2 regions of the Methylotenera sp. L2L1 genome follow, and region 2 is predicted to be linked to the other one. Evidence: riboswitches for the same ligand, from Rfam matches in the RefSeq annotation. Region 2 holds a riboswitch; the other holds the start of a gene.
What was found. A riboswitch is a leader RNA that binds a small molecule or an ion and turns the genes downstream of it on or off. The one in region 2 is predicted to bind cyclic di-GMP.
Positions count from the first base shown of each region.

Region 1: linked by a shared signal. The riboswitch ahead of FG24_RS06665 (autotransporter domain-containing protein) and the one ahead of FG24_RS04525 (sensor histidine kinase) in region 2 are both predicted to bind cyclic di-GMP.

Region 1 covers NZ_JQMG01000001.1:1,393,273-1,410,351, forward strand. The annotation lists gene FG24_RS06655 (hypothetical protein) at 1-87, opposite strand, end outside; gene FG24_RS06660 (hypothetical protein) at 236-757, opposite strand; gene FG24_RS06665 (autotransporter domain-containing protein) at 1,072-3,099, opposite strand; cyclic di-GMP riboswitch class I at 3,406-3,501, opposite strand; gene FG24_RS06670 (class I SAM-dependent methyltransferase) at 3,812-4,516, opposite strand; gene FG24_RS06675 (hypothetical protein) at 4,688-5,038, opposite strand; gene cptA (phosphoethanolamine transferase CptA) at 5,673-7,364, opposite strand; gene FG24_RS06685 (phosphoethanolamine transferase) at 7,511-9,202, opposite strand; gene FG24_RS06690 (efflux RND transporter permease subunit) at 9,385-12,447, opposite strand; gene FG24_RS06695 (efflux RND transporter periplasmic adaptor subunit) at 12,465-13,682, opposite strand; gene FG24_RS06700 (TolC family protein) at 13,739-15,070, opposite strand; gene FG24_RS06705 (response regulator) at 15,253-15,918, shown strand; gene FG24_RS06710 (ATP-binding protein) at 15,915-17,079, shown strand, end outside.
Region 2 covers NZ_JQMG01000001.1:951,329-968,407, reverse strand. The annotation lists gene FG24_RS04525 (sensor histidine kinase) at 1-1,611, opposite strand, end outside; gene FG24_RS04530 (response regulator) at 1-2, opposite strand, end outside; cyclic di-GMP riboswitch class I at 1,709-1,796, opposite strand; gene FG24_RS04520 (HDOD domain-containing protein) at 2,091-4,415, shown strand; gene ubiM (5-demethoxyubiquinol-8 5-hydroxylase UbiM) at 4,564-5,739, shown strand; gene FG24_RS04510 (cysteine hydrolase family protein) at 5,846-6,445, shown strand; gene FG24_RS04505 (sensor domain-containing protein) at 6,539-8,758, opposite strand; gene FG24_RS04500 (hypothetical protein) at 9,583-10,107, opposite strand; gene FG24_RS04495 (NAD-dependent formate dehydrogenase) at 10,201-11,409, opposite strand; gene FG24_RS04490 (peroxiredoxin) at 11,411-12,097, opposite strand; tRNA gene FG24_RS04480 (tRNA-Pro) at 12,470-12,546, opposite strand; gene FG24_RS04475 (RelA/SpoT family protein) at 12,744-14,735, opposite strand; gene FG24_RS04470 (dodecin) at 14,742-14,957, opposite strand; gene FG24_RS04465 (hypothetical protein) at 15,188-15,457, shown strand; gene FG24_RS04460 (surface-adhesin E family protein) at 15,533-15,928, shown strand; gene FG24_RS04455 (sensor domain-containing diguanylate cyclase) at 16,125-17,079, opposite strand, start outside.

The sequences.
Region 1 (17,079 bases), 440 kb from region 2:
CAAGCATCCATCATCTTCGATGTATTTGTAGCTTGCGATCTCATCGAGAAAGTCTTGTTGTTTCTTAAGGTCATCATAACTATTCATAAATCAAATCCGTGGTCAACTACTTAAACTAGGAAAGAGCAATGTGTGGCATTTGCGACCCAAAGTTGGAGGTAATGGGTGCGGTGTCGGTTTGCCGGCGGAGCGTTCCTCTGGAGCGGCGGGATAGGCGTTGTTTCGGAGGCCGTCTTCAAGAGTTCAGTATTTCCGAAAGGCGTTCCAGGTCTGCAAGTAAGCGCTTAAGTTTCGGTGGTTCTGCGACATACCAATCCCGAATTCCGTACATGACTTTGGCACCTTGCTCCAGCACTTCTATGTTGGCAGTGCTAGTAGTCACCCGAAGACCAGCAGGGCTGCGAAGGCTGGCCTTGGAACGCATCCACTGCATGGGCTCGGAGCCTGAAACATGCCAAAAAGAATGAACGACTCGATTCCGAAAATCCTCAGATGCGAACAAGGCTTTGCGAACAAGTGAAATATCCACTTCCAACCACTTTGCATGTCTACGGGTCGGATATAGGTCGCAAATGAGATCGGTCTTCTGACGAAAGCTCATAGCGGCTGCCACCCGGTGTTGATCAGATTCCTCCCTCATTTTGAGAATAGAAGCAAGAATCTCGGCAACCATGTATTCGATGAACTGAAATTCGATAACCACCTTTCCAATAGCTTGGCAAAGGCGGTCTTTTTCGGAAAAGATGTCTGTGGCCATATGCATTAAGCCTAACAGTTAATACAGAAACCCATTGGTCTCTATATTAATAATTGAAAATTCGTGGGACATAGCTGGAATCTCTTGTCTTTATTTTTTTTAATTTTTCTCGTTTTCTATATTTAAATATAGATATAGAGACACAGCACAATTAACTTGATTGTAATTGAATTCTAATAGAGATTAAAATTTTTTGAATAAATGACAGGCAGCTTTGTCCCCCTGTTATGCCGAAGGCGTGTTAAACGCGAAATTAAGACTAGCTTTCCGTAATATTAATGTCTTTAGAGCACTGGCATCAGGATTAAATTGGTCTAGAACAGCATTTTCCAACTCAATGCAGCAGTCAAATCAGCATCCTGGCCAGCACTTGCAACAAAGCTACTCATGCTGATTAGATTAGCTGGGTTGACTCTATAATCAATCTCAGCACCGAGACGCGCCCAGTTCTTTTGAACTTGATTACCATCTTGACGGAAACCTATACCCACGCCAAGGGCATTAATGTTGCCTTGTATAGTGGCCACTTTATCATCAAAACGATGGGCAATTTCAGCATGCCCCAGCAGGGTTACTTGCTCGCTCAAAAGATACTTACCGGTCAATCCAATACGTAACTCTTTAGCTGTATGGTTTTGGTCTTGGAAATTTGCCGGAGCAGACCCACCAATCTCTCTATACCCATCCACCTCAGTTTTCATAAGGGAGTAAGCAATACGCGGACTGAAAGAGACCTCTCCCAAAGAGAACGCATCTTGCCAATCTATTCTGGCTCTCAGGCTATAACCCGTGATATCCGTTTCACCTTTGGATCGAACTGTACCTGCGATGGCATAGCCACGTGATAGGTTGGCATCCCACTCACCATAAACACCTAATACAGAAGCGAGTAGGGTTGTGTTTGGAATATACCAATTGACCTCAGCTACACCATATTGTCCATTGATACGACTTTTACCGTTGTTCGCTAAATCAAGATTGGAGAAGTTGCTACCCACACCAAAACCTATCATCACACCCTGATTAGAGAATTTGTGACAGGCACCCACTTCAGCAGTACCGACTGTCCCATTGGCTTGACGCCAAAGACGACTGAGATCACCGCTTACCCAACCACAACTCTGACCATTCTGTAGAGCGATCTCGGACAATGTCCTGTGATGCGCACCATTCAGTGTGAGCGAGGTAAGACCTTCCATCTGGTTACTAACGGCGTGCGTTTGCGCCATGCTGTTTGCCAAATCTGTCAGGCCGATGATGCCGTTGCCACCGCCCGTCAAATCAGGTTCGACACGTGCAATAAAAGCCTCCCTGCCATTTACAGATTGCCCATAACCGACCACAGTGTGACCATCACCACTTATGCCACGGGCTTCAGTCAACTTTGTAAATCCTACGGCGCTGACACCTGCATCTGCTAACCAGTCCTGCACTCGAATCATGCCGCCAGTCTGTGTCCAGCGGAACGCTTCCTGACCACTGGCACTAACCCCATAACCGACAACCACCGAACCATCGCTATTGACCGCATTTGCCTGACTAAGAAAACTACCCCCTGCCAGATCGCCCAGCCCCACCATGCCACCGGCCTGTGTCCAGCGAAAGGCTTCTCGACCAGCGGCACTATTCCCGAAGCCCACTACTACAGAGCCATCGCTATTGACCGCTTTCGCCTCACTAGAGAAACTACCCCCTGCTAGGTCTCCCAGCCCCACCATGCCACCGGCCTGTGTCCAGCGGAAAGCTTCGAAACCACTCGCGCTATTTCCTAAGCCAACCACTACCGAACCATCGCTATTGACCGCATTCGCCTGACTATAAGTACTTCCACCTGCTATGTCCCCCAGCCCCACCATGCCGCCGGCCTGTGTCCAGCGGAAGGCTTCTCGACCAGTGACAGTATTCCCGTAGCCCACCACTACCGAACCATCGCTACTAACCCCATATGCCTGACTAGAGAATGCTCCTCCTGCCAGATCTCCAAGCCCCACCATACCGCCGGCCTGTGTCCAGCGGAAGGCTTCGGTACCACTGGTACCATTCCCATAGCCTACCACCACTGAACCATCACTACTCACAGCATTTGCCTGACTCTGGAAGTAACTGCCAGCCAGATCTCCAAGCCCCACCATGCCACCGGCCTGTGTCCAGCGGAAAGCTTGAAAGGTAATACCACTGTATCCCACCACTACGGAACCATCGCTACTGATCGCATTTGCCTCACTATAGAAAGTTCCTCCCGCCAACTCACCCAAGCCACTGAAAGTGTCCGCGGCATAGGCTGCTGGAGAGATGAGTGGTATTGCAGAGAGCAGAGCGAGCAGGATTGGCCTGATACTCATGCCTATTGGCCTTTGGGATTTGTAATACTTAGTATTCTTAAGAAGAGAAGTTCTATTACGGGATGGTTGCACAATTTTTTTATTCGTCATTATTGAAGCTTTTTTGATGTTATTTGATTGCTTTAGTGTTTCTAATATATAACCCAACTTAAAAATTGAAATTATTAATTTAGAAAGATCGTAAAAGAATTTCCCTACTTACGTAAATGGGGGGCAGAGAAATAACGAAAGAAGTTTAAGAATCGCAGAGTTCCGCGACAGAAAGACGCACCTCTGGACTGATACCTAGTTTACATAGGTATGAAGATTGGCGATCTCGCTGTCATAGAGCAATATTTAAATTATTCCTTAGACCGGTAACTTTGCGTCCCCGCTTTTCAGTCGGGTATACCTTTTATATTAAATTCAGTCTACTCTCTTTGAAATCGGAGTCAATAAATCCAAACTAATAAAATTAACAACAATCAAAGTGTCATGTCCTATAAAGGCAGGTTTCTTCTTGCCGCCTCCCATAGCTTTAGTTTAATGCATAGACTGGCAGCTTTGTCCCGCTAATATGCCATAGTCGTGTTAATCCGCAAAGCAGACGGTCAATTATAGAAGCCAACTGGACTTCACCCGTTTTCTAGAGATCGCTCAGAAAAGCTCAGTCGAGCAAAAAGCTTACCAATTTTATTGGCATAATTTTCGTTGGTTAAAAATAGCTAAATATTTACTGCTTAGTAAATATAACGATATGCTGTAAAGGCAAACTATGAATAGTTGTCTGCCATTTGAGCGGATGGATGGTGAGTTCTTTAATAATTTGTGCCTCGCTCATTTTATGTGTTTCTTTAATCTTGACTTTGTCGTCCTCAGCACGATACTCCACCAAAATGAGCTGGGCTTGAGGCTTTAGCGCTTTTAACAGGCTTTGAATAGTTTCAAATGGATATTCGAGTTCGTGATATACATCGACCATAATGGCCATATCAAGAGAGTTTTCTGCTAATTTAACATCGTCAACTTGAGATAAAACGGGTTGAATATTATTGTGTTTTTTAGCAAGTGCCTTAATCTTACCCATCATTTCTGGCTGTACATCAACGGCGTAAATAACGCCATTTGCACCTACTTTTTCAGACAAACGGCGCGACAAATAGCCAGTACCTGCCCCAATATCAGCGATTACCATGCTTTTTTTTAACTGGAGTTGTTGAATCAGTACATCTGTGCGCTCTTCTTTTTCTCGACTTTCACGCTCCAACCAACCTGCACCCTGGTAACCCATTACATGCGCAATTTCGCGCCCCATAAATACTTTACCAGTGCCTTCTGCTGTCTGTGGAAACTGTTTGTAACGATTGCTTTCTGCAAAAGTAGTATTAGCCTGCAATAGGATTAAAAGACAAGCCAGTAAAATAAGTAGCTTATACATATGAATATTAAATTGCTTTCAAAAATATTGAGTTTAAGAATAAGGAAAAATGCATACAATATCTGCTGAATCCCGCAAACCTGTCACTCAGCTGATACACATTAGTATCCTCAGTTTACAGAAAACCTAATAGCATCTACATATGTGCAATTTATTTAATTTTTATAAAACTTACGGATCCTCTGCCCAATGAAACTTATGCATCACCCTATGTACTAATGGCGCAAGGATAAGTCCAGCAACGACTATAAATATCAAGCCAGCATAAAGTGCATACAGCCCTGCAAAAAGTTTACCTCCATCAGTATTAGGCGCATCTACCGGTCCCATTCCACCCAAAAGCATCGCTGAATTCAAAAATGCACTGCGCCAAGAAAGTTGTTCAAAATACTGATAACCAGCCATTCCAATTACAATTGAAACCAGAAGAATTAAAACTGCAACTGCAACTGCGACATGTCGCAGGACTCTAATAATGAATCTATCAGGAGGTATTGGTGGGTGTAGTATCGGCTCGTACATGAATAAATTCCACTTGTAAGCACAAAGTCAAATTTAGTCTAACATGAAAATATATTAAGATTCATTTGTGATTTGCACCAAACACATTGGAGATGGTGTATTAAACGATGATGAGTATGTTTTACTGCTGTTAGAGATAGAATAATTGAACTAACATTAAGATGCCGATGCATTAGCATAGAAATGCTTTTGTTATGAATAGCAAAACTTCATTGAACGACTAAAATGATGTGTTTTTGAAGTAGACGTGTCAAAGCTATATTACTGGTTTTGTCCTGCATTTACACTGAATCCGCTAAGCAGACTGACAGTTGCAATTTCAATTCCACTTCATCGGTGTCAGAATAGTTTGTCTGGCGTAATGCGAAACCCAAAAGATAGCCACTGGTTATCATTTACACCGTTGAGTTGTCTTCCCAAGGTGGCACCTACTTGGAAGAAGTTGGGTATAACAGACATCCTTAAACCAGCTTGAGCGAATGGGCTTGATTGATGGTCTCCATATGCTTCTAAGACACCTGTAAATCTCTGAGTAGCCCTGAACTCAAACCACATAGCGCACATTGAAAATACATTTTTTACTGATATTTATAGAAAATATTAAATATTATTAAACATACGAAATCTACGAAGCTTATTTTGTTTCAGTTTTCAGCATCTTTAGGCCAGCATTACCATTAGGGTCGCCAATTAGTATTGGAGATTGTTTAAATGCTGAATTTACGATACTTTTTTTAATAACGAGATCATCAAAACTTAAACCTGCAACGTCAAACCAAGTATGAATGAAATTTGAAAGACTATAGGGCATATTTAGGTTTATATTTAAATTCACATTTGAACTTTGCTGCCATGCTGGTGATGCCCACATTATTAAAGGTGTGGCATACATCGAAAGTGTAGGTTTTCCTTCATTTCGTCCAAGAAAGTCATGCGGTGGCGTGTCATATACATCCTCACCATGATCGGAGAGGTAAGCCATAAAACTTCGCTCTTGTTTAGCTTCCATCATTTTTTTAATAGAAGTGACAATATAATCGTTGTAAAAAACGGCGTTGTCGTATGAGTTAATGACATCTATTTTTTTCTGATTAAGCTCTTTATTTAATCCTTCAGAAGAGTTGAATTTAGCAAAATCGTCTGGGTAGCGATATTTATATTTCATATGCGTACCTAAGAGATGTACAACAATAAATTTCTTATGGGCACTATCATTTAGAGATTTTTGTAAAGGCTCTAAAACATTTTCATCGTATTGTCTTGAATTCTGTGCGCTTGAATTGTTCATATAAAATTGAACATCCATTTGCTTAGAAAAGTTCGTCAACATCGTATTGCGCTTTGTTATAGTTTGCTGGTTGGTTATCCAAAACGTTTTATAGCCAGCTTGATTCATAATGTTCATTAATGTTGGCTTAGTGAGATACAAGTCTGGATTTTCCTGGTCAGCAAAAGTGAGAATTTGCTCTAAAGACTCAATCGTCGATGGCCGAGACGAAAATGCGTTTTTAAATACTGATAGTTCATTTTTCATCGCATCTAACCTAGGTGTGGTTGGACGCTTATATCCATATAAACTCATATGTTGACGGTTGGTAGACTCGCCAATTACCAATACCATCGTGCTATTAAGGTCTCCGTATTTATCCTTAAGATTTTTAACTGGAGGTAAGCTTTTATTCTTCTCAAGCATAGCCTCCATCGTCGCTAATTGTTCACGATAATGTAGATATCCGATAATTAACTGCCATGGTTGAGCAGGTTGTAAACTCTTTTCAATTTTATAAACTACATCACTCCATTGTGCCTTTTTAATCACATAATTCTTTAAAACTGGTATACCAAACAAAAATATTAAAATGAATAGACTAATGAATAGCGCGCGGTTAAAAGGGATAAATGTTGGCTTAACTTGACGCCAAAGTAAAAAACTAACGATTGTATGAACAACAAATACTGGCAACATCCACCATTTGAAATACTGAGCGATGAACTCATAAGATTCAGCTGGATTTGATTCAAAAATAATGAAAATTACACTTTGAGAGAATTCTTGTTGATAGATGCAAAAGTAGCCTAGACTAACTAACGATGTAAACCAAAGAATAATACCAATTACACTTGATATTAATTTGGTCTTATTGGGAATCAGTAATGCTGGAATCACCCATAACAAGCTCATATAAATTGCCTGCCTTAGTCCAACAAAAATCGTTGAATCTGTCACTTGTAGCAGAATATGTGTAATGCCTGAAAAATAGAAAAAGAAAAAATAAAGAGTCAGGAATGCTTGCCAATTGGCATTTAGATGAATTTTTTTGATCATTATTATGTTTGGGACTACTTTAGTATTGTTATAAAAATTTAGGCTTTTGCGTTGTCAAATCTTCTTTAAATTCCCACATGCCTTTAAAGATACAAATATTTGAATTAATAGTGTTGGTAGCGGAGTTTTGTCGTCATTAATCTTTACTAATTTAACTTCTCATTAGAATTTAAATCGGACAATGCATAGGTTTGTAAATTTTTGTTTCTAGCAAGAATGCCGCTCTTACTCTCGCAGATCTTGGAGTCGAGTTCAAAGCCTACAAGCAAAGTACAAAACAAATCGTCATGACTAAGTGCGATATCTTTGTAGGGTCTAATCTCATTTAAGTTGTAGTCAAAATTCTTGCCGGCCCATGCGATGACAGGTACATGTTTTTGCTCTCTTGGAGCGATCATATAAGGTGCCGCATGAAGATAAACACCATGCTCACCTAAAGACTCTCCATGGTCAGCCACATATAACATTGCCACTTCATAATTCTCGTCATATTTCTTTAGAAAATTAATGACTTCAGATAAGAAGTAATCTGTATATAGGATGGCATTGTCATACGCATTATCGATTTCTATTTGAGAACAATCTCTTAATTCTCCGGTTTGACAAGCAGGTTTAAAACGTTCAAATTCTTTTGGATATCTACGATAATACTCAGGACCATGATTGCCCATTTGGTGCAACACAATCATCATATCTTTGCCTTTATTTTTTTCGATATAGGCATCTAATCCTTTTAGCATTCCTACATCCCTGCATTCGCCTTTGCAAACGGTATTGCGTGTGGGTGATTTAAAGTCTTCGTATTTGATTCGTGTTGCCACGCCTTTTGAGTCTGAATTATTGTCTCTCCATAAAATTTCAATGCCATTTTTTTGTAAAACATCGAGTGCATTCTCTTGCTCTAGTGCTTTTTCTTTATCATATTTTTCACGACCCAATGATGAAAACATACATGGCACAGAAACATTAGTTGACGTGCCACATGAAGTAACGTTAGTAAAACTAACGATATCTTGTTTAGACAACTCAGGGTTAGTTTCACGCTGATAGCCGTTTAATGAAAACCTATCTGCACGAGCCGTTTCACCTACTACCATAATGATTAATTCATTTTTACTGGTAGATGGATCTAATAAAACAGCATCTGCAGCCGTCTTAGATAATATTGATTGATGGGCAGTAATGTTAGATTGCTGGTTAATGTATTTAATGGCCGAATATACTGAATAGGTAGGGTTTGAATAAAACCTTACGATTCTGTGCTCACGGATGAATGATGTGTAATCTGGTGTAAACGGTATCACTAGTAACACAAGTGCCAACAGTAATAACAATAATGAGCGTAACCTAGATTTTAATTCGATTTTAAGACTGCGAGGTTCCGGGCAATATTTGAGTATTAACCAAGCGGGAATAACACCAAAAAAGAATGTTCTCAATATTAAGGTGGAGGTGATTAAACTTGAAAACTCGCTTTTGTTTGTTTGTACGACATTGTCAATCATGACGGTATCAATAATGACACCTAAATGATCCATGTAATAGGCAGATTGAGATGTAATTAACAGAAAGCCAGCAAGAATCCAGCGTGTCCACTTACCATGACTGATTACTAAGAAAAAAATTGCTGTCAATGACGTGAAAAACAAGGCAAGGGAAATGAGAAATGGCAAGTTTCCGAAAGTGAGTGGATAGATATTTAAAATGCCATGGAACAGTGAAAAATTTCCTGTCACCATTATCAAAATGACAACTAAAAATATAGCAGCGGTCTGGGAGTTAACCATATCCCTTCTATTTGCTAGGCTTCCATATTTATTTAATAACTTAGATTGCATGTTTCCTCTAAAGCCTTTTATGAACATCTTTAACACCAAAAGCAACTTACATGCCTACTATCTATCTACATGATTTTAATAATTAAAATATTTTATTTAGCATTAGTACTGCAATATTTGCAGGGATGTAAATTATTACTAGTTTTAAATCATGCAAATTTTGCAGTTTTAATTCACAAAATTCAGGTTTTGATTTTTCCAAACTTTAAGAAAATACTCGGTAATAAAATAAGGTTAAGTAATGTTGAAGTAAGCAATCCAGTCACCACCACCACTGCTAACGGATATTCAATTTCATAGCCAGAAATCGGCCCTTTAAAAATGATAGGAAGTAAAGCAAGCGAGGTGGCAAGTGCCGTCATTAGTATTGGAACTAAACGCTCTTGTGAGCCACGCTTAACAACGTCCAATCCAAACTGATAGCCCTCACTTGCAATTAAGTGCCTGTAGTGGCTAATTAACAAAATACCGTTTCTGGATGCAATGCCTAATACAGCAATAAATCCGACCATAGAGCCAAGAGAAATAATTCCGCCAGATAAAAACACCCCAATAACACCACCCATGAGTGCAAACGGTAATGACGCCAAAAAGATAAGCGTATGTTGATGAGATTTGAAATCTATATACACTATCAAGATAATTGCAAATATCATCAATAATGTGAGGCCAAGCAGTTTCTGAGTGGCTGCTTTCTGGGCACTATACTCACCTAAAAACTGTGGGTAATACCCAGCAGGTAAAGTCATTGCAGATACTTTGCTTTCGACTTCCGATGCCACAGATCCTAAGTCACGATTTTTGGCATTTGCAACAATATCGATTCGTCTTGATACTGCCTCGCGTTTTATCTCATTAGGCATACCAATAAAGTAAACATCTGCTACATCCTTTATTCTCAGCTGTGGCCCAAATGCCGAATCTATTGGTAACTCTTGTATTGCACGTAAGTCTGATTTACTTTCAGGAGCACCGATGACCACTACATCTACTTTTTGCTGTGCTTCATATACTTCACCAACCTTTGTACCTTTCAGTACCATGCTTGTCACTTTACGAATGTCATTGGTGTTGATGCCGTAATGTTTTGCAGCGTCTTTTTTTAGGCGAATCTCAATTTGAGGGATTAGTACTTGTGGCTCTACTTTTAAATCCGCAATACCATCCACAGTTTGCATGGTTTGTTTAATGAGTTCTGCATGCTCGCGCAACACAGCTAAATCTGGACCAAATAAACGCACTACTATGCTAGAGCTTGTGCCAGAGAGTACCTCTTTGCTACGTTCTTTTAAGTAGGTTTGCACATCGGTAAAAATACCTGAGTAGCCATGCATGGTTTTTTGAATGGCAGAGACTGTTTCTTCGTAATTTATATCAGGATCTATGCTCACCCATAGCTCAGTAAAATTAGGCCCAACTACCTCATCAGCCACTTCTGCACGACCGATATGTGCTCCAAAGTTTCTTACCCCTGGAATCGCTAGTAAGTCATGACTTGCCAACATACTGATTTTTTTCATTTGTTGAATTGATGCACCTGGACGCTCAAGAAAGTGCATCAAAAAATCCGTCTCTTTAAATTCTGGTAAAAATTCTGAACCTAAATAAAATGAGCCTACACCTGTCGCAGTAAATGCAATCGCCGCTGCTACAAAAATCTTTTTGGGTCTAGCTAAAATGGTGTCTAGTAACCTAGAGTATTTACTCTGTAACCAGTTGACGATAGCAATATCGTCTTCTTCATGTTCTACATCTAACAACATAAAAGATATCGCAGGTGTTACAACAAGTGCAACAATCAAAGAAGCCAAGATGGCTAACAAATAAGCCATGGCTAGAGGTTGAAAGAAAGCACCTGCAATACCGTCTAAAAAGAATACTGGCAGGAAAACCACCATCACAATCATGGTGGCATAGACCACTGCACTCCGGACTTCTAACGACGCATTTACGATGACGTTAAGTTTCGATTTTGGAACGTCTAATAGTTGGTTTAATTTCAATCGCCGTATGATGTTTTCTACATCAATAATTGCATCATCCACGACTTCGCCCAATGCGATCACTAGACCCGCAATAACCATGGTATTCATACCGACATTAAGTGCAGTAAGCACTAATACAGCGCTAAGTAATGAAAGAGGAATCGCACATATACTAATCAATGCTGCACGTTTGTTGCGCAAAAATACCATGAGAATGAGCGCAACCAAAAGCGCACCAAGCACTAATGCATTTTGCAAGTTATCAATCGCACGCTCAATAAATGTGGCTGGCCTAAATATGGTGGAATCAATCTCTAACTCTTTAATCGCAGGTTTGAGTTCTGCAAGGGCTGCCTCAACACTCTTAGTGACCTGAATCGTATTAGCGTTGGGGTGCTTTTCTACAATCAGTAACAAACCATCTCCGTGGTTGATGACAGCATCACCAATGGCCGGCGGTTCTCCAATCTCAATATCCGCAATATCTCCTAAACGAATAGGTGCTCCGTTTTTAAAGTCCACAACTGTATTTGCTAACTCTTCAGGCTTGGTAGTTAAGTTTTTATAACGTACAGCAATCCGTTGATTGGGTGAATCAACAAATCCACCAGACTCAATACTTGCTGCATCGCTAGAAGCTAGCATGACTTGTTGTAGGGTGATGCCAGAAGCACGTAACCGATCTGGGTCTATCACAATCTGTAACTGCTTATCGCGTTGTCCCCAAACCGCAACGTTTGCCACCCCAGGTATAGACATTAGGCGTGGACGTATTGTCCACATGGTCAATGTGCTGATATCCATTTGGGAGAGTGTTTTGGAAGAAACACCAACTTTAAGTACACGTGATAACGATGACAATGGAGGCATCATCACTGGAGGCTTAGCGACAACTGGCAAGCGGCCAGCCACTAAACCTAGGCGCTCTTGCACATACTGCCTTGCTTGAAAAAGATCAGTTACTTCCTCAAACAACAGAACAACTGAAGATAACCCTAACACTGACTTTGAACGTAAGGTTTTAAGTTGAGGTGTACCATTAAGCGCCTGCTCAAGAGGCATGCTAATCAGGTGCTCAGTCTCCTCTGTAGAAAGTCCTGGTGCTTCTGTTTGGATTTCAACCTTAATAGGTGCAAATTCAGGAAATACATCCAGGGGCGCCTGCTTGATGGTATTGAAACCAAATAATATGAGCGTAAACGAGATGATCATGACGACCATGCGGCCTTTTACAGCAGAATAAATGATTTTTTTTAACATATAGTGACCTATGTGGTTTAGTGAGCGAAGCCAGTTTCAACGCCGAATAGCTCTAATGCGCCATTCACTACAACCATTGAACCTTCAGGAGGCCCTTCACTAATAATTGCTTGATGACCACTTACATAATCTAAAAATATTCTTTTACGCTCATATGTATATTTAGACTTATGTGTGTAAACCCAACTTCCTCCATAAATATCAAATACAACTGCTGACCATGGAAGTGTTAAAGCATGAGTGGATTGGTTCAGTGTATTAAGCGTGACACTTACACGCTGCATAGGACGTAACGCTAAGTGGTCATTTTGTATGGCGTAATAGAGATGCGTGGTGCTCGTAAGTGGATCGGCTGTAGGCGGCGCATTAATGGGTTTTGCCACAAGACTGGAAATGCTGGGACTGGTTGAAGATGGCTGGATTTTGGCATCAGCCTGTTGATCTATGCTGTCTAAATCACCCGTTGGAATTGGCACGCGCACCCATAATGAATTGAGCGCTGAAATCTCCATAATGGGGTTACCAGCAGACACCAGTTGATCGCTCACTGCAAATATATTACTGACGATGCCTGCTTGAGGTGATTTGATCTCAATTGGTTTAACCGTACCTAGATTGACAATTTGATATAGCGCATTTCTTTTGACATGTGCCGCTTCTAAGTTCCTAAGTGCAATTTCATGTGCCGCATTGGCTTCATCGACACTACGTTGACTTCCAACTAAGTCTTGTAACAATTTCTTTGCACGATTTAGCGCGATTTCTGTTGCATTCACTTGCGACTTTGCAACTTTTACAAAGCTTTCAGCATCAGCAAGTGCACTCACCAAATTAGCACGCGCATCTGCGCTAATTATCGGTTGAATACGATAGAGTAATTGTCCCGATTGTATTTGCGCACCTGGTTTTAAGGGTGTTTTATCAACAGACATTAACTTACCAGAGATAGGTGCTGAAACGCTTACTATGCTGCCAGGAGGCGCCACAATTTCGCTGCCATATGTTTTATTTGCAACTAGTTGTTCACGCTTTATCATTGCTGTTTCTATGCCAAGTTTGCGATATGCATCATCGTTGAGATAGACAGTATTTAATGAACTCTCTGGTACAACAGTCTGTGCAGGTTGATGTTGCGCTTTAACCTCTTTACTAGGGCCTTCTATGAACATGATAGAACCTAATAAAATAGTGATTGAGACTAAAGCTATCGCAATCCACATTTTTTTCTGTGTCATGGTCAACATCAATAGAAATTGTTTTACATTCAGCATGTTCATTTGTCTTTTATCCATTATTTAGCAACAGTTATATTGCTGCTGTTTCGCATTAATTCCGCATACTTAGCAATGAGGTCTGCCTTTAGTTTTACTTTTCTCATTTGTGTATCTATAAATTGACGATTTGCCTCAAGCGTTTGCAAGTAAGCAATATCTCCTTTTTGATAAGCCTGCTCTGTGAGTTGAATCATTTGCTTCATGGAAGGTATGAGTGAGTCTTGCAAGACATTCCAGTCATGGCAAGATTGTCGATATTGAAGATGAGCGGTTCTTATTTCTAAAACAGCTTGTTGCTTCAGTGACTCTAGATTCAATTCTGCTTTTTCCAGATCGGCTTCTGCTCTGCTGATAGCGCCTTGATTCTGATTAACAATAGGAATTGTGGAGCGGATTGCTGGGCCTAGCGTGTGTCCAGTCACCTGACCACTAGTGGCATCGGCAGTACCAGTAAACCTCAACCAACTAAGCTTTGATAATTTAGCCTTCTCTTTTGTAGCATTGATTGAATATTGCGCAGCCAGAACATCTGGGCGATGAGTTAAAGATTGTGCGAGTAAGCTGTCAACATCATTTATATGGCAAGCAGGGGTAAGATTAGGTGACAACACTACATATGGATATTTTTGTCCAATACCCAGCAAATAGAGAAGACCTTGCATCTTAATGTTTACATCATATTGCGCAAGTTCCAAGTCACGTTTTGCAATAGCCGCATCATTTTGGGCAAGTAAAATATCTTTACCATTGATATCGCCAGCTTCAAGACGCTTCCGTGATAGTGTGTAAATAGTATTGCGTAAATGGTAGGATACTTCCGTTACCTTCAATTGCTCTTGTGCTAACACTGCTTGTGCATAAGCAATCCGTACATCTTTAATAAGATTGAGCCCCGACTGTGTTAGGCGATAGGCTACAGCATCGGCTTCATGCTTCATTGTGCGTAATCTAATTGGCCTTAACCAAAGCGCCTCGATTGGTAGATCAATCGCATAACGGTAAGGTTTATTTGCTACACCAAATGCAAAGAGTAACTCAGGGTTTGGAAGTAAGCCTGCATTTACTAAATCAGCCTTTGCAAGCTTTAGGTCAATTAGCAAAGACTTAAATGCTGCATTATTATTTAGTGCATATATTACTGCTTCTGATTCACTCAGTATCGTGCTCTCTTTTAGCTTAATTTCTATCTGCTGAACAACATCAGCTTTGTTACTAGATAGTTGCTGATCATAAGCAACCACATTTTGAATGATACTTGCTCTATCTGCCGTATCGGGTATAGATTGACAACCACTACTGAACATAAGAATGGATAGAATAATCAAGTAGCAATAGATTTTATTTATCAAGCCTGAAGGCATAATTAGTCACATACTGAAGAAAAGTTGTGAGTACTGTAATGACTTAAACTTAATGGAAACTTAACAGTTGAATCCAATCTTTTAAGTTTCCATTAAGAAATACGTGGCAACATGAATTCATGTAATTGGAGGCTAAGTAGCTTTTGCCAATTAGAATTAAGGAATAGATTGTGCGGATATTACTAATTGAAGATGATGAAATGATTGGCCAAAGCCTTCAAAAGGCCTTGAAGAGCCATGCCGTAAACTGGGTAAAAGAAACTTTTGCTGGTGAGCACACTTTAAACCTTGAGACATATGACTTGATTTTGTTAGATCTTGGCCTACCCAAGCGATCAGGACTTGAATACTTGATTCAATTACGTGAGAAAGGTATGTCAACACCTGTGTTAATTATTACTGCACGCGATAGCATTGAAGACCGTGTGAAAGGTCTAGATTGCGGTGCAGATGATTATCTGCTTAAGCCATTTGCTATAGAGGAGTTGGAGGCAAGGATTCGTGTGCTAACTAGACGAAAGCAGGATCGCACTGACCCTATCATTAGTTACGGTGATGCAAGTTTAAACCCAGCCACTTTTACATTGAGTTATCAAGGTAAAACTGAAAGGCTGTCAGTCAAAGCATTTAATATTATGCAAACGCTACTAGAAAACCCTGGTGTGATTTACTCCAGAGGTCAATTAGAGGAGAAAATATATGGTTGGAATGAAGAAGTTGAAAGCAACGCTGTAGAAGTTCACATTCATACCATCAGGCGAAAGTTTGGTGCGAACATTATTCTCAACGTGAGAGGTGTTGGTTATACCTTTCCGAAAGCGAGAGCCAATATATGAATCATTCTATTAAACGATTTTTGCTAATTTACATCACGCTAGCGATCTTACTGATATATTGCCTAATCAGTTTAGCTTCATATTGGGTAAGTAAAGAAGAGTTAGATGAACTATATGATGCAAACCTGGAACAGGTAGGTAGCGCAATTGCGGCTCAACACCTTGCGATTCATGATGTGACACATCTGTACAGTAATACTCAAGTGGGAAAAGGCTCAACAATACAAGGTGAGGAAGAGTTTTACGTGCGCGTGTTGGCTAAAGATGGAACGGTACTCTATGTGTCGCATCCCGATATTAAAGTGCCACTTCCCTCAACATTAGGCTTTTCCACACAAAAATATCTGAATAAACAATGGCGATTTTTTGCAATTAAGGTTAATCAAGAAACCATCCAAGTGGCACAGTCTCTTCGATTAAGAAAAAATACAATTAAAGAGACTGCTATTAGTTTAATGGCTTCTCAGTTGTTGTTTATTCCATTTTTAGTGCTATTGATATTTTTAGCAATCAGAAAAGCGCTTTCCCCACTATCTATATTGTCATATGAAATTCAACACCGGCATAGCACCGATCTGAAACCTTTTCCAGATCATCAGTTGCCAGTTGAAATTAAGCCTTTAGTACAATCCCTTAACATTTTTATGGGGAAATTGTCTGACATGGTGGGAGTGCTGAAAAGATTTACATCAGATGCAGCGCATGAGTTGAGAACACCAATCACAGCACTTAAATTACAACTTTCTTTGCTTGAACAAGCTAAAACAAAGGATGAACAAGAACTAGCAATTCAGAGTTTAAAAATAGGTGTTGGTAGGACGGAGCAGCTAATTAGTCAACTATTAACTTTGGCGCGTATTGAGCCAAATAATCGATTAAGAGAAATTCAGCGGCTCAATCTACTTCAGTTAGTCAAAGAGTCCATCGAAGAGTTATTACCCTTAGCTCATCAAAAGGGTATTGACTTGGGATTAACAAATGGAGAGGTTGCCATGATAGATGGAGTTCAACACGAAATTAAAGTACTAATTAACAATATTCTAGATAATGCAATTCGCTACACACCTAATTACGGGAGTGTGAATATTTCTTTGTCTAACGATACTGAACACGCTGTTTTAGAAGTTAATGATACTGGTCCAGGTATTTCAAATGATGATT
Region 2 (17,079 bases):
ATGATGTTTCCTTTCCCCATAATGTATAGGTAAGGTAAAATAAAAAACTGCACCCTTGCCAACTTCGGATTCTATCCAAATCTTACCGCCGTGACGCTCAACAATCTTCTTGCATACCGATAAACCAATACCCGTGCCCGGATATTCATGCTTACCATGTAAGCGCTGAAAGATAATAAAAATACGTTCAAAGAAATCTGGCGCGATGCCGATGCCGTTATCGCGCACCGAAAATAACCACTCGCCGTCTTTTTTCTCGGCACCTACATGGATGACTGGTGAGGTATCTCCACGAAACTTGATACCGTTGCCAATTAAATTCTGGAATAATTGCGTGAGTTGCGAAACGTCTGCCTCTAACCTAGGCATAGGGTCACGGGTCACGACAGCGCCTGACTCCTCTATCGCCAACCGTAAATTAGACTCAGCGCGCTCTAACGCAACTGACGTTTCACAAAGCTCCATCCGCTTACCGTGCGTGCCAATACGAGACATAGTGAGTAAATCAATAATCAGCGCCTGCATCCGTGTAGCGCCATCTACAGCATAGCCAATAAATTCGTTCGCATCCTGATCCAGCTTGTCTTTATAGCGCCTGGCCAACAATTGCGTATAGCTAGCGACCATGCGCAGTGGCTCTTGTAAGTCATGCGATGCGACATATGCAAACTGCTCTAGCTCACGATTGGAGTTAGCAAGCTCTTCCGTACGCTCTGCCAACGCCTCTTGTGTCTGCTTAAAGGCAGTAATATCCGAGAACTCAGCAATAACTTGCGTTACTTTGCCAGTAGCCTCTTTAACGGCATTGATATTCATCCATGCCAGATAATCATCACCCTGTTTATTCTTTAACCAGATTTCGCCTTGCCATTGGCCGCCAGCAATGACTGTCGTCCAAAGATCTTGATATAGCGTTGGCTCCAACTCTGTCAGCAGGTCTTGCATCGGCGTACCAATCAGTGCTTCTGAGGCATAGCCCGTAATCTTAGCTACCGATTTATTGACGTGAAGTATATGGCCTTTCACGTCGGCAATAATCACTGCTTCTAAATTACTTTCAAACACTTGCGCGAGCAGGCGCAACATTTCATGGTCAGCATGGAAATAAGCCGATAGAGAAAGTTCGGAATCGAACATGGCGATTTTAGTAATCGCTTTTGAATACGCTAAAAAGCGTTCAGCATCGTTATCTACCAAACGCATCACTTCTGGGAGCACCCAAGACAAGTATTTACTATACGCGCCGAGATACCAGCGTGGCTCTAGCCCTATTTGCTGATAGGTAACGCCAACCTGCAGACGGCTTTTGATATAGTCAGCGCCGTAGTCTCCAGTAAAGACCTGCTTAAAATATTCTCGTTGTTTTTGTTTGAGCAGTGACAGTTGCTCAGGATTACTAAGGCTAGTAGCCATTTCCGGATAGGCATCCAGATGCTGGGATAACATGTCAGCAAAGGCATTTTCAAGTGGTGCAAGTAAAGGCCCCAGTTCTTTAAGTAACTGAGAGTCTCGCTCGCCGAACTCAAGGACATCCTTACGCGACTGAACCTCATCGGCGCTCGGGGTCATGCTGTCGATCAAAGCATCAACGGTAGGCTGGTGCAATAACATGTTATCTCCCACAAAAGTACTAATCTCATTCCTGAATCACTAAGGAGCGCTGGAGATAGCATGGGAGTTATGTATAGAGATGCGGGAAATCCGCTCATCTGGTACTCCCGCTATCTTAGAACTTACGCCCCTTAGACCGGTGATTTTGCGCCCTCGCTTTTCAGCTGAGTTTGCCTTTTTCAAATGCAATGTCGCATGAGTATCAGCACATTTACAAAATCAGTCAACCACCCATTCTAGTGAATGCCCTACAAACACTATGGTTTATGCATTCATCACTGACAAAAATACAAGACCACTCTGTTAACGCGGTCCATTGCACCTAGTGATATGATGTAAGCATCAAAATAATTGGGACGGCACCAAGTAGCTTTTGACTAAGCAACTTGTAGCAAATGATGTTGTGCCCAATGATGGCTGACCAACAGCCAATCAAGTATCAATAAACAAATGCTGTCACGGTTCGCTAGGAATAATCTATGGTTAATAAAATAGACCGCTTTGAAATGCTACGAAAGCTTAATGAAAGCGAACAAAATGCTGTCTATTTAGCCCTTGATCCACACATGGGTCGCGAGGTGATGATTAAGCTACTGCCGCATCATGGCCAGCACTTAGATGCGTTGTTAAAACAGGTACGCATCGTCAGTAAATTACAACATAATAACATTGTCACCTTGCTGGATGCAGGTGAGCATGACGGCGTATCTTATCTGGTCTATGCATTTGTTAACGGCATCACTTTGTCGCAGCAATTAAAATCATCCCAACCAATAGCTGCCACACAAGCCGTACAAATGATTGTCGACGTGCTTGAAGGTGTGAGCTACGCACACACCCAAGGCGTGTTGCCTTTAGGCCTGCATCCAGACAACTTGATGATGACAGAAAATCAGCTGCCCATGATGATGGGTATCGGCATGACGAATCTTGCAGCTAACCACCACGTACAATCAGTTACGCCCTACACTGCACCTGAGCTAATTTCTGGTGATAAAGCCACGGTCTCTGCAGATATTTTTGCATTAGGGGTGATGTTGCACGAGATAGTCACAGGCTTACCATTCATAGAAAAAACAAAGAAATCGACGACTCTCCCAAAAGCGAGCGTTACCCCTCAAAGCATACAGATACATCTTGATGAGGCGCTAGAAAGCATTATTCTTAAAGCAACCAGTAAAGCGCCCGAGGACCGATACGCCGATGCTAACGCCATGAAGCAGGCGCTACAAGATTACTTAAGCCCAGTGCAAGGTGAGCATAAGCCCGTGGATGCGCACAGCACCATGGATTTTTTACTGCGCCGCATGCGTAGCAAAAGTGATTTTCCGGCGTTGTCACACACGATTAGCGAAATCAACCGACTGGCAGACGACGACTCCGCCAGTAACAATGCATTAGCTCAAAGCATTTTGAATGACTTTGCACTGACTAACAAACTATTAAAACTGGTGAACACCGTCACGTATGGTCAATTTGGCGGCCATATCAATACCATTTCCAAAGCCGTGGTGATTTTAGGCTTTGAAACGGTACGTAATGTGGCAATGTCGTTGATATTGCTTGATTTCTTGCAAAATAAAGCACAGGCATCACAGCTGAAAGACGATGTGTTGGCGTCATTCTTTGCGGGGATTTTAGCGGCACAATTAGCCCCCTCCAGCCATGTTAAAAATGCAGAAGAAGCCATTATTTGCTCTATGTTCCGCAATTTAGGCAAGCTGCTCGCCAGCTTTTACTTCTTTGAAGAAAGCCAGCAGGTTTCGCGTCTAGTTACGCAGGGTGATAGCGAGGACAAAGCCTCGGTGAAAGTACTAGGCATGACCTACAACGAGCTGGGGATAGGCGTCGCCAAGAGCTGGAACTTTCCACCACGCTTAATTGCCGGTATGCGTAAATTAACTGGGGATAGAGTCATCAAACCCAATGGCGAGCTAGAGAGCTTGTCGCTAACGGTTAACCTTGCCAATGAGTTATGCACAATTGCCAGTAACGGTAATGTCGCTGACAAATCCAAAGCGCTCAAACAACTAGCAACACGTTACGAAAGTGCGCTTAGCGTTTCAGAGCAGCAGCTACGTAAATCGATGGAAAGTGCTTTAGATGAGCTTGCGGCACGCGCCAGAATAGTCGGCATCAATACCTCGCAAAGCATGTTGATGACACGGGTTAACGCTTGGATTGGCGCTAGAACAGAAGTGCCACACAAATCGGCTGAAGAGACTGAACTAGCATCGTTAGGCATTAGCCTTGAACAACCAGATGGAAAAAACAGCGAAACAGCAAAACTTGATTCCGAGTCTATCCTCACAGAAGGTATTCAAGAAGTCACCAACACCCTGATTGAAGAGCACCAACTCAACGACATCATGCAGATGGTGCTAGAAACCATGCATCGTGGCATGGGTTTTAACCGCACACTACTATTTATAAGAGATGTCAAAAACAATCAAATGGCAGCGCGTTTTGGTTTTGGTTATGACATTGATGCCGCACTCAAGAAATTTAAGTTTAGTTTAGATTTTGCACCAGACGTATTCCACCTTGCCATTAGCAAAGGGGCGGACTTAATGTTAGAGGATATTGCGGCAGATAACGTGACGGCTAAAATTCCTCAGTGGTATAGGCAAACAGCTTCATCACAAAGCTTTTTACTGCTACCGATTATGGTCAACAACAAAGCATTAGGCATGTTTTACGCCGATATGGAGCAGCCCAATAGCATGCAGGTTTCAGCTAGACAGCTTTCCTTATTGCGCACCTTGCGTAATCAGTCGGTGCTCGCCATCAAGCAAAAAGGCTAACCCTAGGCGCCAGCACATTACGTTAACATAATGTAATCGCTACCAATCTGCCCTAAAACCATGGCTAATTGACCTGAGTCAATGCCAGCTTCGGCATTTACCGCAATCATAAGCACCATGTCTCACACCAATCTCTCATGGTAGCGCTATGATGAACTTCGATATTGCGATTGTCGGGGCGGGGCCTGCTGGATTATGCTTCGCGCAGGCTGTTGCTGGATGCGGATTACGCATCGCGATACTTGAGCGCCAGCCAGAAACGATGTTGGCAAACCCAGCCTTTGATGGCCGCGAAATTGCACTCACACACCACTCAGCCCAATTGATGGAATCACTTGGCTTGTGGGAGCGCATTGATAGGCACGCCATTTCACCCTTGCGTGACGCGCGCGTGCTCAACGGACCATCGCTTTATGCCATGAATATCGAACATGGTGATAGTAAAAAAGAATCCTTAGGCTATTTAGTAGCAAACCATCTTATCCGTCAATCTGCTTATGAAGCAGTAAAATCATCGCCGGATATTACGCTTCTCACCGAGTCAGAAATTACCGCTATCAACACAGATAATGATGGCGCATATATCAGCCTTGTCAGTGGTGATAAAGTGAAGGCACAGCTTTTAGTGGCTGCAGATAGCCGCTTTTCTGAAACAAGACGAACGATGGGCATCGCCGCCGCCATGCACGATTTTGGCAAAACCATGATGGTCTGTGTGATGGAGCATAGCATCCCTCATCACCACGTGGCATGGGAATGGTTCGACTACGGCCAAACCTTAGCGCTATTACCAATGAATGGCATGCGCTCATCCGTTGTTATCACGCTACCCGCAGCCGATATTCAACGGCTGATGTCCTTGAATGAAATAGCGTTTAATGAAGAGCTTGCAATACGATTTAAGCACAGGCTGGGCACAATGCAATTAACATCCACTCGGCATGCTTATCCACTGGTAACCGCCTATGCCAGCCAGCTTGTTGCAAAGCGCTTTGCATTAGTTGGCGATGCGGCCGTGGGCATGCACCCAGTCACCGCACATGGGTTTAATTTTGGGCTATCTGGCATTGATGTACTTGCCAACGAAATCAAAACTGCTAAATCACGTGGTAGTAATATCGCAGCCACTGCCCTGCTCAAGCGTTACGAAAGAAAACATCGCCTCAAAACACGCCCTTTGTTTATTGCCACACATGCCATTGCAAAACTGTATGGTAATGACTCGATACCTGCACGCCTAATTAGAGCGGCATCTCTACGTATAGGTAACCGCATCTCTCCTTTTAAACGTGCCGTGGCACATATGCTCACTGAAGCAAATTAATACGTTATCAAACTAATGGATTGTAAAGTGAACCTGCATCAGGTTTAATTGACTATATATAAGTACACATAACATGACCAAGTCATTTAATTGCAAAGGAAACAGCATGGCGACAGCGTCTAAAACATTACGCGAGATTTCGGGGTTAGCACTTTCCGCAGCCCCATTAGCATCTTCAGCCTTGATTATGATTGATTGCCAAAACACCTATAGAAAAGGGTTAATGCAATTAACCAATGTTGAACCAGCCATTATCGAAGCAACCAAACTACTAGCACGCGCAAGAGCGCTCAATATCCCAATCATTCATATTCAGCACGATGCAGGTGTGGGCTCGCCTTACGACATTACCGCCGAAATAGGCGCAATCTGTGATGAGGTTGCCCCTATTGCTGGTGAAGCTGTTATCGTTAAAAACTATCCCAACGCGTTTATCCACACGACGCTTGATCAACATTTAAAAACGCTAGGCATTAACAACATTGTATTGGCAGGCTTTATGACACACATGTGCATCAACTCAACGGCACATGGTGGTTTTAATCTAGGCTATGCAGTCACAGTGGTGGCAAGTGCGACGGCTACACGCCCGCTAGAAGCAGCTAATGGAAAAGTATTGTCCGCTCAAGAAGTGCATGAAGCGGCAATTGCCTCAACGCGTGATTTATATGCAGCTATTGTGGACAATGTGGACGCACTGAGTTAAATCAAAAAGAGCCTAGCTTACTATCTCTACAGCTTACCATTTCTACAACTTAGTAAGCGCTCACTTGGTAAGCGATGATTCTGCTCTTCATGATTACACCAACTTGCTAATATCTGCACCTAAATGATAACTGTGCATAAGGGCATCGAACTGCTCAATAGGCAATGGCTTGCTAAACAAATAACCTTGGTATGCCATACATTGATGTTGCTTAAGAAATGACAACTGTGCCTCAGTTTCAACGCCTTCAGCAATCACATTCAAGCTAAAGTTCTGTGCCATATCAATAATGGTTTTTACCATCACGGCATCACTTTTATCAGTGGTGATGTCGCGCACAAAACTTTGATCAATCTTAATTTGATCCAGCGGCAACCGTTTTAAATAGGAAAGTGAAGAAAATCCTGTACCAAAGTCATCTAAAGACAGCGTCACCCCAACCTCTTGCCTTAATAGATTCTTTTTCGCAATTACATCGGTTATATCATCTAACGCAACACTTTCAGTGAGCTCCAACTTGAGGCGTGATGCATCAATACCATGTTTACGAATCACCGAAATTACCTGCTCAACAAAGTGCGATTGTTTAAACTGCTGTGCACTAATATTAACGGCCAACACCAAATGGCGCATTTTCTCATGCGTGCTCCAAACAGCAATCTGCCGGCAAGCCTCATCTAGCACCCACTCTCCAATATTGAGAATCAATGCACTTTCTTCTGCCACTGGAATAAAATGTGCGGGGGACACCATACCGCGCTGTGGATGCACCCAACGAATTAAGGCCTCTGCACCAATCGGTTGATTTTCGTGGTCTACCTGCAATTGATAATGCAACTCAAATTGCTCAGTCTTTAATGCATGATGTAAATCTGACTCTAATAACGCACGCACTTCAACTAACTGTTGCATCTGCGGGTCAAAAAAGCGAATCCTATTTCTACCACCATCTTTTGCCTGATACATTGCCATGTCGGCACGCTTAATTAATTCCTCTACATTTTTATCCTGCCCGCAAAAAAGCGAAACGCCAATGCTTGAGGAACTATGTATATTCATGTGGTTGATTTGATAAGGCTCAGCAAGCGCCATACGTATGGTTTCAGCGATTTTTGCCGCCATACGGGAGGCCTCTTCCAAACTTGTACCTAATCGTTCCACCAGTACAACAAACTCATCGCCGCCTTGACGTGCAACGGTGTCTACCTCTCGCACACAAGTAACGATTCTTCTTGCCACCTCAATCAATAACAAATCACCGTCGCTATGTCCCTGCGTGTCATTGATGACTTTAAACTTATCTAAATCAAGAAATAACAAAGCACCATACTGCATAGTGCGCGCAGAGGTTGCCAAGGCAATGTGTAGCCGATCCAGCAAGTGCCTGCGATTGGACAAACCAGTTAACGAATCTTTATAGGCTAAGTTCTGAATTTCTTCTTCAGCACGCTTACGGTCACTAATATCACGACCAACCGATTGAATTTCAGTGAGTTGCCCATGCTCATCAAAAATACCCCGGTTACTAAACTGCATCCAATGAACCTGCCCACTAGCAGACAACACCCGATTTTCAATCATCACCACAGGATTAGCCAGTGATAACATGGCTAACTCATCAACCACGCGTTGCAGATCTTCAGGGCACACAACTGGTTTCCATGTAGAGCCTATCATCTCATCTTCAGTTTTACCAAAAAAGCGACAATACACATCATTCACAAAAATATAGGTGCCATCAGCACGCAACCTAGAAATTACTTCTGTTTGATCTTGCACCACTGAACGGAAGCGCTTTTCACTTTGCCTCAGCACAGCCTCCGCCTCTTTAATCGCACTGATATCAGTGACCAGTACAAAAAAACCTTGCACCTCACCATCTCTAAAATCTGGGATGTAATGCGCTAAAGAGTGACGCGAACGAATACCATCAGCGTTAGGGATAATCCTCTCAAACTCCTGAAACTCCCCGTTAAGTGCACCATGAATGTAAGGCAAGTTTAGGTGATACAACTCCTCACCTAGTAGATCCCAAATATACTTGCCAACAATTTGCTTGGCGTCCACCCCAAACCACAGCTCATAAGCCTTATTCACAAAACGGTTTTTAAGGTCTCTGTCCCAATACCCCACCATCGATGGTAAATAATCTAGAACTTTTTGAATCAGTGAACTTGATAACATTGAACCTGCTATCTGATCAGAGGCAATTGAAAGTTTTAATAACTCTTCAGGCAAGATAACATTGTCGGCAATTTTAGCTTTTACAGCTTCTGAATTAGCTAATACCGGTGGAGTTGATGGAGGTTTCATAAGCGAATAGTGCCATAACTTATTAAGGTTAAAAAGCAATTAGTTAAAGACATCCTCCACCTCATGATAAAAATGCTTATTCTCTAAATACAGCCTATCAAACAACTTAGGTAATTTAGAGCCATACTTAAGTGTCTCATGCCTTAAAAGTCTGAACGACGAAAAGACAAAAGGAGCCGAAGCTCCTTTAAATTAGCCACACTGGATTTTCATAAAATTAAAACAAGTGAGATGGCAACGCATTACCATCCTTATTTTTTTGGCGTAGCAGGTTTACTCGGTACGATAGTAGAGCTTGATACCACGACTACTTTTTTATCCTGTTTAGGTTTTTTCGCCTCTTTATTTTTATGTAGCTGTCCTTTTGCCATGATGTTTCTCCTAAAATGTTCAGCATCAAGCTGATTGCCCCTAATTGAGTACGGTATGCCTGAGTTAAGTGCCTTTCAGCTACTGATTTGGACTAACCCCCTCACCAATGGTTTCATCATAGGCTGATGAATAAATATAGGTGGATTATTTTCACTGGAAATAAAGTCTTGCTTAGCCTGCCAATGCAGATATACCCTGCAATTAGACAACAAGACGTAACGTGGGCGGCCTCGCCGTAACAACCTCTTTTCCCAAGAGAGGTCGGTGAAAGATTACTACACACGAGACCGCTCACGTTACGTCTTGCTATTGATGCTAAACCCCTTGCACACAGCTCTACCAGTCGGCTATCTCTTGTAGTAGCCATGTAGAAATGTGCCTACATAGACGCATGTGTTGATTAACTAAACGCCAATTTAATCCACCGTTTTATATGCTGGTCTTATGTTAGTCTAAGGAAAAATGACGTGGTCAGTCGGCCAAGTGCCTTGGTAAGCTACATCAGGATGACCAATCATGACCTTTTGACGAATTTCATAAGCACGATGAAATGGTGCAAGCACTATCATCAGCACTTTGCCTTTCGCCAACTCCTCCTCAAACTGTTTAAGTTGCGTGTTGGGTATCGTCGTCGCAACTAAGCCGGTCATTAGCCCACCAACCATCAACCCGACTAAAGTACATATCACCAAAGTGGTCATCACTGGCAACGGGGCGGTGTACCACCAAGTCGGTACCGATAGAGCCACCAACCCCAGCACAAAACCAAGCAGGGTACCTAACGCCATGCCAACTTCCCAGCCTTCAAACATATCGGTACGCTCGAAAACAGTGGCCTCTGGCAAATCACCCATCGGGGTACCAGACTTAGCAAGAAAGTGAATGCTATCTGCGTTTACGCGGGCAAGCAACAAATCGTGCATCATGGCGTGCGCACTCTTTACGTTAGGCAGTATGAAATATAACCGTCGTTTCATTTTAAACTCCTTATGCTGGGATACACCCTCAATGAATATCAAGCGTGAGATTCGCATCAGCAAACTATTAAACCTGTCACCTAGTAAACCTTGTCACCTAGTGCCTGTTCGGTATTTTGTCGCTTCTTCCCACCCACTAGTTGCGTTACCGGCGCTGTATGAATGTGCGCCAGAACCCGCTAAATGACCGCCATCCACAATCAAGTACTCCTCACGAATTGGGCGGCCTTCAAACCAACATTCCAAAATCTCTCTAGTGCCTGCAGCATAACGCGCTTGTGCACTTAAACTGGTACCGGAAACATGCGGCGTCATGCCATGATGTGGCATCGTGCGCCAAGGGTGGTCTTGCGGAGCAGGTTGCGGAAACCAAACATCACCCGCATATCCGGCTAAATGGCCACTTTTTAATGCCCGCGCCACTGCGTTCTCGTCACAAATCTTGCCGCGTGCTGTATTAACAAGATAAGCACCACGTTTCATCTTGGCAATCATCTTGTCATCAAACATATGCTCGGTTTCTGGATGTAATGGGCAGTTAATCGTCACCACATCACACACTTTGATCATTGATTCTACGTTAGGGTGAAAAGTAAGATTAAGCTCTTTCTCAATATCAGGCGCTAAGCGGTAACGGTCGGTGTAATGCAGTTTCACATCAAATGCTTTTAGCCGCCTAAGCACCGCCAAACCAATGCGCCCAGCCGCAACCGTACCAACACTCATACCTTCAAGGTCGTAAGACCGCTCCACGCAGTCGGCAATATTCCAGCCACCCTTCACCACCCATTGATACGAAGGCATATAGTTACGCACCAAGCTTAATATCATCATCACCACATGCTCAGAAACACTGATGCTGTTACTGTAGCTAACTTCAGCCACGGTAACGCCGTGCCGCATCGCCGCATCAAGGTCAACATGGTCAGACCCGATACCGGCAGTAATCGCCAGTTTCAGTTTTTTCGCTTTACTGAAACGATCTTCTGTCAGGTAGGCTGGCCAAAATGGCTGAGAAATAACGATATCGGCATCTGGTAGCTCTTTCTCAAACCGAGAATTAGGTCCATCTTTATCGGATGTCACCACTAACTGATGACCAGATGACTCAAGAAATTTACGTAACCCCAATTCCCCCGATACACTGCCAAGTAACTGGCCTGGCTTAAAATCAATGGCCTTGGGGGTTGGCAAGATCTGCCCGCCAGGATACTGTTTGATGACTGGAACACCGTCAAGCGCATATGATTTCGGGAAGCCGGTGACAGGATCATCGTAGAGTACACAAAGTACTTTGGACATTTTAGTCTCCTTTCCTTAATAGCGTTTCTGGCATTTTTTTCATGGCAAAGTACCAATCAGTCACTTGATAATCTTTGCTCTCTGCACGACGCTCCGCATCGCCCATGGTGATTGGCGCAGGAATCATCACATCTTTACCATCCATCCAATTGGCTGGGCACACCACCTTATTGGCATCGGCCATTTGCAAAGCATCAATCACACGCATGATTTCATCAAAATTACGCCCCACGTTCATTGGGTAGTAAATCATCGCGCGCAATACACGTTTAGGGTCAATAAAGAAAACGCACCGTACTGTAAATGTGTTGCTGCTGTGTTCGTGAATCATGCCGTATAGCCTAGAAACGCGTTGGTCTAAATCAGCAATAATGGGAAAGTCTATTTTGACGTTGAATTTATCTTGAATGTTACGTGCCCAAGCAATGTGGCTATAAATACTATCTACCGAACAACCGAGCAAAAGCACGTTCTTTTGATTAAACTTATTCTGTCTTTTAGCAAACTCGATGAATTCAGTAGTGCAGACTGGGGTGAAATCTGCAGGATGTGAGAATAAAATCACCCACTTATCCTTTGCCCACTCTGACAAGCGGATAACGCCAGCCCTCGTCTGCGCCTCAAAGTCGAGCACAGTAGCATTCAACTCTAACTTGATAGGGGCGGTTTCAACTGAAATTGTGCTCATGGCAAATCTCCTTGCATGAATACAAGGGCAGTGCATACCGAAAAAGCGAACCTTCTGTGCACACTGCACAAATATTACCCACAGCTTTTAGGCAAATCTCTGAAGGAAAAGTTCTTTAAACAATGGCTTGAAATAATTGCTTTAAATAATTGTAAGAAAAGATGTATAGCAACGATTACTGAAATCACTAACAAGACCGTGTAGTGTGATTACGTAACGCACGAAGAAAAGCACTTATAGAGAGGTGTGACAGAATAATCGCTTGGCTGAATTGCTTGATTACCAAACCTTGATTATCAGACCAAGACAGGCTGGCTTAAGCCGCAGTTAGTAGGGTAAGCAATATATGTCACCCTACTAGGCTTATTAATATGGTCGGCGTGGAGAGATTCGAACTCCCGACATCCTGCTCCCAAAGCAGGCGCGCTACCAGGCTACGCTACACGCCGAAGGCCGGCACTATACTGCTAACTCGCATACCCGTCAACTATTACCGTCTGGTTTAACTTGCATCCAAGAACACACCTAAGTTTGTATATGGTTGGTACCCAGCGGATATCAAAACAGGCAATTAAAAAATGGCGACTGTTTTCCAAACCCGCACGCAGGACTGACCCAATAAACCTGATAACACCGATGCGTCAGCCTAGTCGTGAGTTTTGCCAGTTCGCCATTGTGCATTCAGCAGACGGTCTTGGCGTTCGTCACCTAAACGTCTAATAAATGTGCAAGCCTGACGATGGATAGTCACGCCGCGATCGCATGTCACATAGCCGACTATCGGCTCCGGAAAAACCGGTTTGCAGCATTTCGCCATATTGGTCTGTAAGTTATCGATACCCTCTATCGTCACTTCTGTTGCCGTTAATTGTGCTGGCATTTTTCTCACAGCCACATGACTAACCTTCTCAACCGGTTTTGGATTCATCACCTCTTGAATCGCCGTAGCTATCTGGTGTTCACTCACATCACCACGACCAATCGCATTTAAACAATCTTCCAGCTTAGTAAAGTGCAGTTTCTGTGCGATTTTTTCCTGATTCACAGCGCCCACGCCCGAGCGATGTAGCTCTTTATCTAGCTTCGCGCGGCCTTGCGTAATGTTTTCTTCTACTAGCTGGTGTTTAAACCAATGCCTCACCTTAGCGCGTGCACTTGCACTTTTTAAATAACCAAGCGTCGGGCTTAACCAATCTCGGCTAGGTGACCCAAGCTTAGTCGTCAGAATTTCTACCCGCTCCGCATTCTGTAATTTGTAATTGAGCGGTACGATATGACCATCCACTTTGGCGCCACGCGTGCGGTGCCCTAGGTCCGTATGTAAGGCGTATGCAAAGTCGATAGGCGTCGCGTCTTTAGGCAAATCAACAACTCGCCCTTGCGGCGTAAATACATACACATTGTCCTGAAACAACTCGGTCTTGAACTCTTCAAGTATGTCACCGCTATCTTTGGGCGCCTCTTTCCATGCCAATATTTGGCGTAACCAAGCGATTTTTTCATCCAGCACAATGTCAGACTTACCGCCTTCTTTATAGCGCCAATGTGCAGCCACACCAAGCTCGGAGTGCTCATGCATTTCAAAGGTACGAATCTGCACCTCTAACGCCAACCCTTCTGGGCCATTCACCGCGGTGTGCAGTGAGCGATAGTTGTTACTTTTAGGGCGTGCGATGTAATCATCAAACTCACCCGGAATCGCCTGCCATAAGGTTTGTACCAAACTGAGCGCGGTATAGCAGTCTTTCACGTCATCCACCAAAATACGCACCGCGCGCACATCAAACAACTGTTCAAAATCTAGATGTTTGCGCCGCATTTTGTTGATAATGCTGTAAATATGTTTAGGGCGGCCAGACACTTCGGCCTTAATCCCGGCCTGAGCCAATTTCTGCTTCAGTGTATCCTCAACATGTTGGATATATTGCTCTCGGTCAACACGGCGTGAATCCAGTAGCTTCGCCACTTCTTTGTAAAGCTGTGGCTCTAAGTAACGCAGAGATAGATCCTCCATCTCCCATTTAAGTTGCCACACCCCAAGCCGATTTGCCAATGGCGAAAAAACACCTTGAATACCGCGTGCTATCTGCTTTTGCTGTGCTTCACTGGCGCCCGCTAAGTAGCGCAGTGTTTGTGTGCGTTCCGCCAATTTAATCAGCACCACACGAATATCCTGCACCATCGCCAGCAGCATCTTGCGCAGGCTTTCAATCTGCCGGCTATGATCGCCATTTTCCTTATCTTGCACCTGCAGATCGTCAAACTCACTGAACTCCTGCACTTGCTCTATGCGCAAAATACCTTCTACTAAGCTGACAATATTGCTGCCAAACCTTGCTTTTAAGGTTTCCTGCCAATTATCGATATGCGCAGGTGCCGCATACAAAATGGTCGCGATAATGGTCTCCGCATCCATATTCAAGCTAATCAGTATGGCGGCGGTGCCCGTTGCATGCTGTAACAACGGAACTCCTGTTGATTCGGTATGTGCGGCATACGCCAAGGTTGCAAGCTCGCAAGCTTGGCGTATTAGCTCAACCTCATCAGTTGATAAATACTTCGATAACGAATCTATCCATACTTGCGTATCGTGATCAGATAAAGCTGGAATTTGTAATGAGCTGGAGCCATGAATCATTGTTATCTAATCTTCTATTCTAAAACCAACCTTGATGGTGACTTGGTAATGCGCTATCTGACCATTCACAATATGGCCACGGGTTTCAACCACTTCAAACCAATCCATATGTTTAACGGTTAACGCTGCTTTAGCAATCGCGTTACGGATAGCATCATCAGATGCCAACGGCAGAACTGCCAACAAGTTCGATAAGTTTGTAAGTATGTGCAGACATGTCATTCTCCTTGACTAAAAAAACTTAAAATAAATCCCCAACAACTATAATCATCTGCTTTTTAGTGAAATATTACCAATTTAATTTGGCGTCACTTTTGGCGTTCAAGCTGATTAAGAACATCGCATCATTTAACCTTATCGTATCAGCCCATGTATTGATATCCATCATGTGATGAGTACTGCCTATGGTAAGATTCTGTCAAATCCAATTTGCTTATCAACTTTATATCACCATGACAAACACAGAACAACTAGCACAAACAACAGTCGGCCTTAAAAGCATTACAGGCCTTACCGATCAAGAGTACGAAGCGCTCACCGCTGCACTTGCCAAACTAAGAGCACCGAAAGTGGAAGACTATAGCGTGCATTCAAAAATGCTATCAGCTGTGCGCAACCAGCTGGTACAACGCCTAAACAGCAATGTAAGCGATGATGAAAAAGCCAAGCTCCTAAATGACATTACAGAGCTTGATCGTAAAATGAACGCTATTCAACCATAACAAACAAGCCTTGCCGTCAAAGCGTGTTCATCTAAAACTAGGCACATAACAAAACCTGAATCATTGGAAAACTAAATGAAAAAACTGCTCACCACGCTACTCCTTACGTTTTTCAGCATTAACGCAGTAGCTGGGTGGACCGAGTTTGGCGGCTCGAGCAGTGATGGTAGCGTTAAGATTTATTACGACAAAGTTACTACCCGTAACCATGACCATGTTGCGAGGATTTGGCGAATAAAAGACTACATGAAACCCCAAGCAAGCAACAATACGACTTATCTTTCAGAGAAGTCATTGCTTGAAGTCAATTGTAAAACCAAGATGCGTAGAACCATGGCGTACACCTTATACAAGCAAAACATGGGCGGCGGTGAGTCTGTACTTAAAAATAGCAACCCTGCCGAATGGGAATATATTGCCCCTGATATTACAGGTGAGGCGGCACGCAGACTGTATTGCGGTAAAGAGTAACTGCCCCTTAGTATGCATTGTTCATGCGAATATTTATCCTGACGACCATTGATAGCTCCACTAGAAAACTCTCAGACGCTTACTGGCCGTTATATAGTTGTAACTCACTATTTTACAGGAGTCACAGGACCTCTCACTTAAGCTGTTAGATTTAAGTATTGCCCAGATTACCCATTTACGGGGCTTAAGTCATGGTCTATTTCTGATAAAAATTAAATCTGTTCCGACCCTGCGCTTTTGAATCATACAAAGCAATATCCGCTTCTTTCAACAGCTGTTTAATGCTGACAGGGTCGTCTGGATTGAAAACTGAGATGCCTATGCTCAAATGAATAGTGATTTCTTTATCCAACACTAACCATGGGCTAGCAAATACTTCCGTCAGCTTATGCGCGATTGCATGCACATTATCTAACACTTTAAATTCTTTCAGTAATACAATAAATTCATCCCCCCCTACGCGGCTCACTGTATCACTATCACGCAACGTGGCTTTGATGCCATTAGCAACCACCTTAAGAACTTCATCCCCAAAATCATGACCATACGTATCATTAATTTTTTTGAAGTAATCGATATCGATGATTAGGACTGCCATCATCTTATGTAAGCGTTTACAGGAGTGATATGCAACATCCATACGATCCTGTAACAACCTGCGGTTTGGTAAATGGGTCAGACTATCCAGCATGGCTTGCTCAGATAGCATGCGTATTGCTTGTGTCATGCGATAAACCGTCACTCCGCATAATAGGCTGAGTAAGACCCCAATCATCTGGTAAATAATAAATTGATCGGTAAATGTGTTGGAATGGTTTTTAATCGCCCACTCCCATTTGCCATTCGGCACAATACTGGTTTGCTTATAGGTGTTTTTATCTGCAAACAATTGCGGATCCCCATAAAACACTTTTTTACTATCATGTGTTCGGATGGCGAATTGATGATTTTTTGGCGTATTTTTGAATGCTGCCTTCAAAAAATCATCGGTATTGATAACCGTAGACATAATGCCCCAGTACTTGTCATCTAGGTATATCGGGTAGCGATAAATAAAGCCTTGCCCACCCTGTATTAAGTCTACAGGCCCATCAAAAACACCCTGGCGGGTATCAACTGCTTGCTTTACCTTTGGCCATTGCTGGGGGATA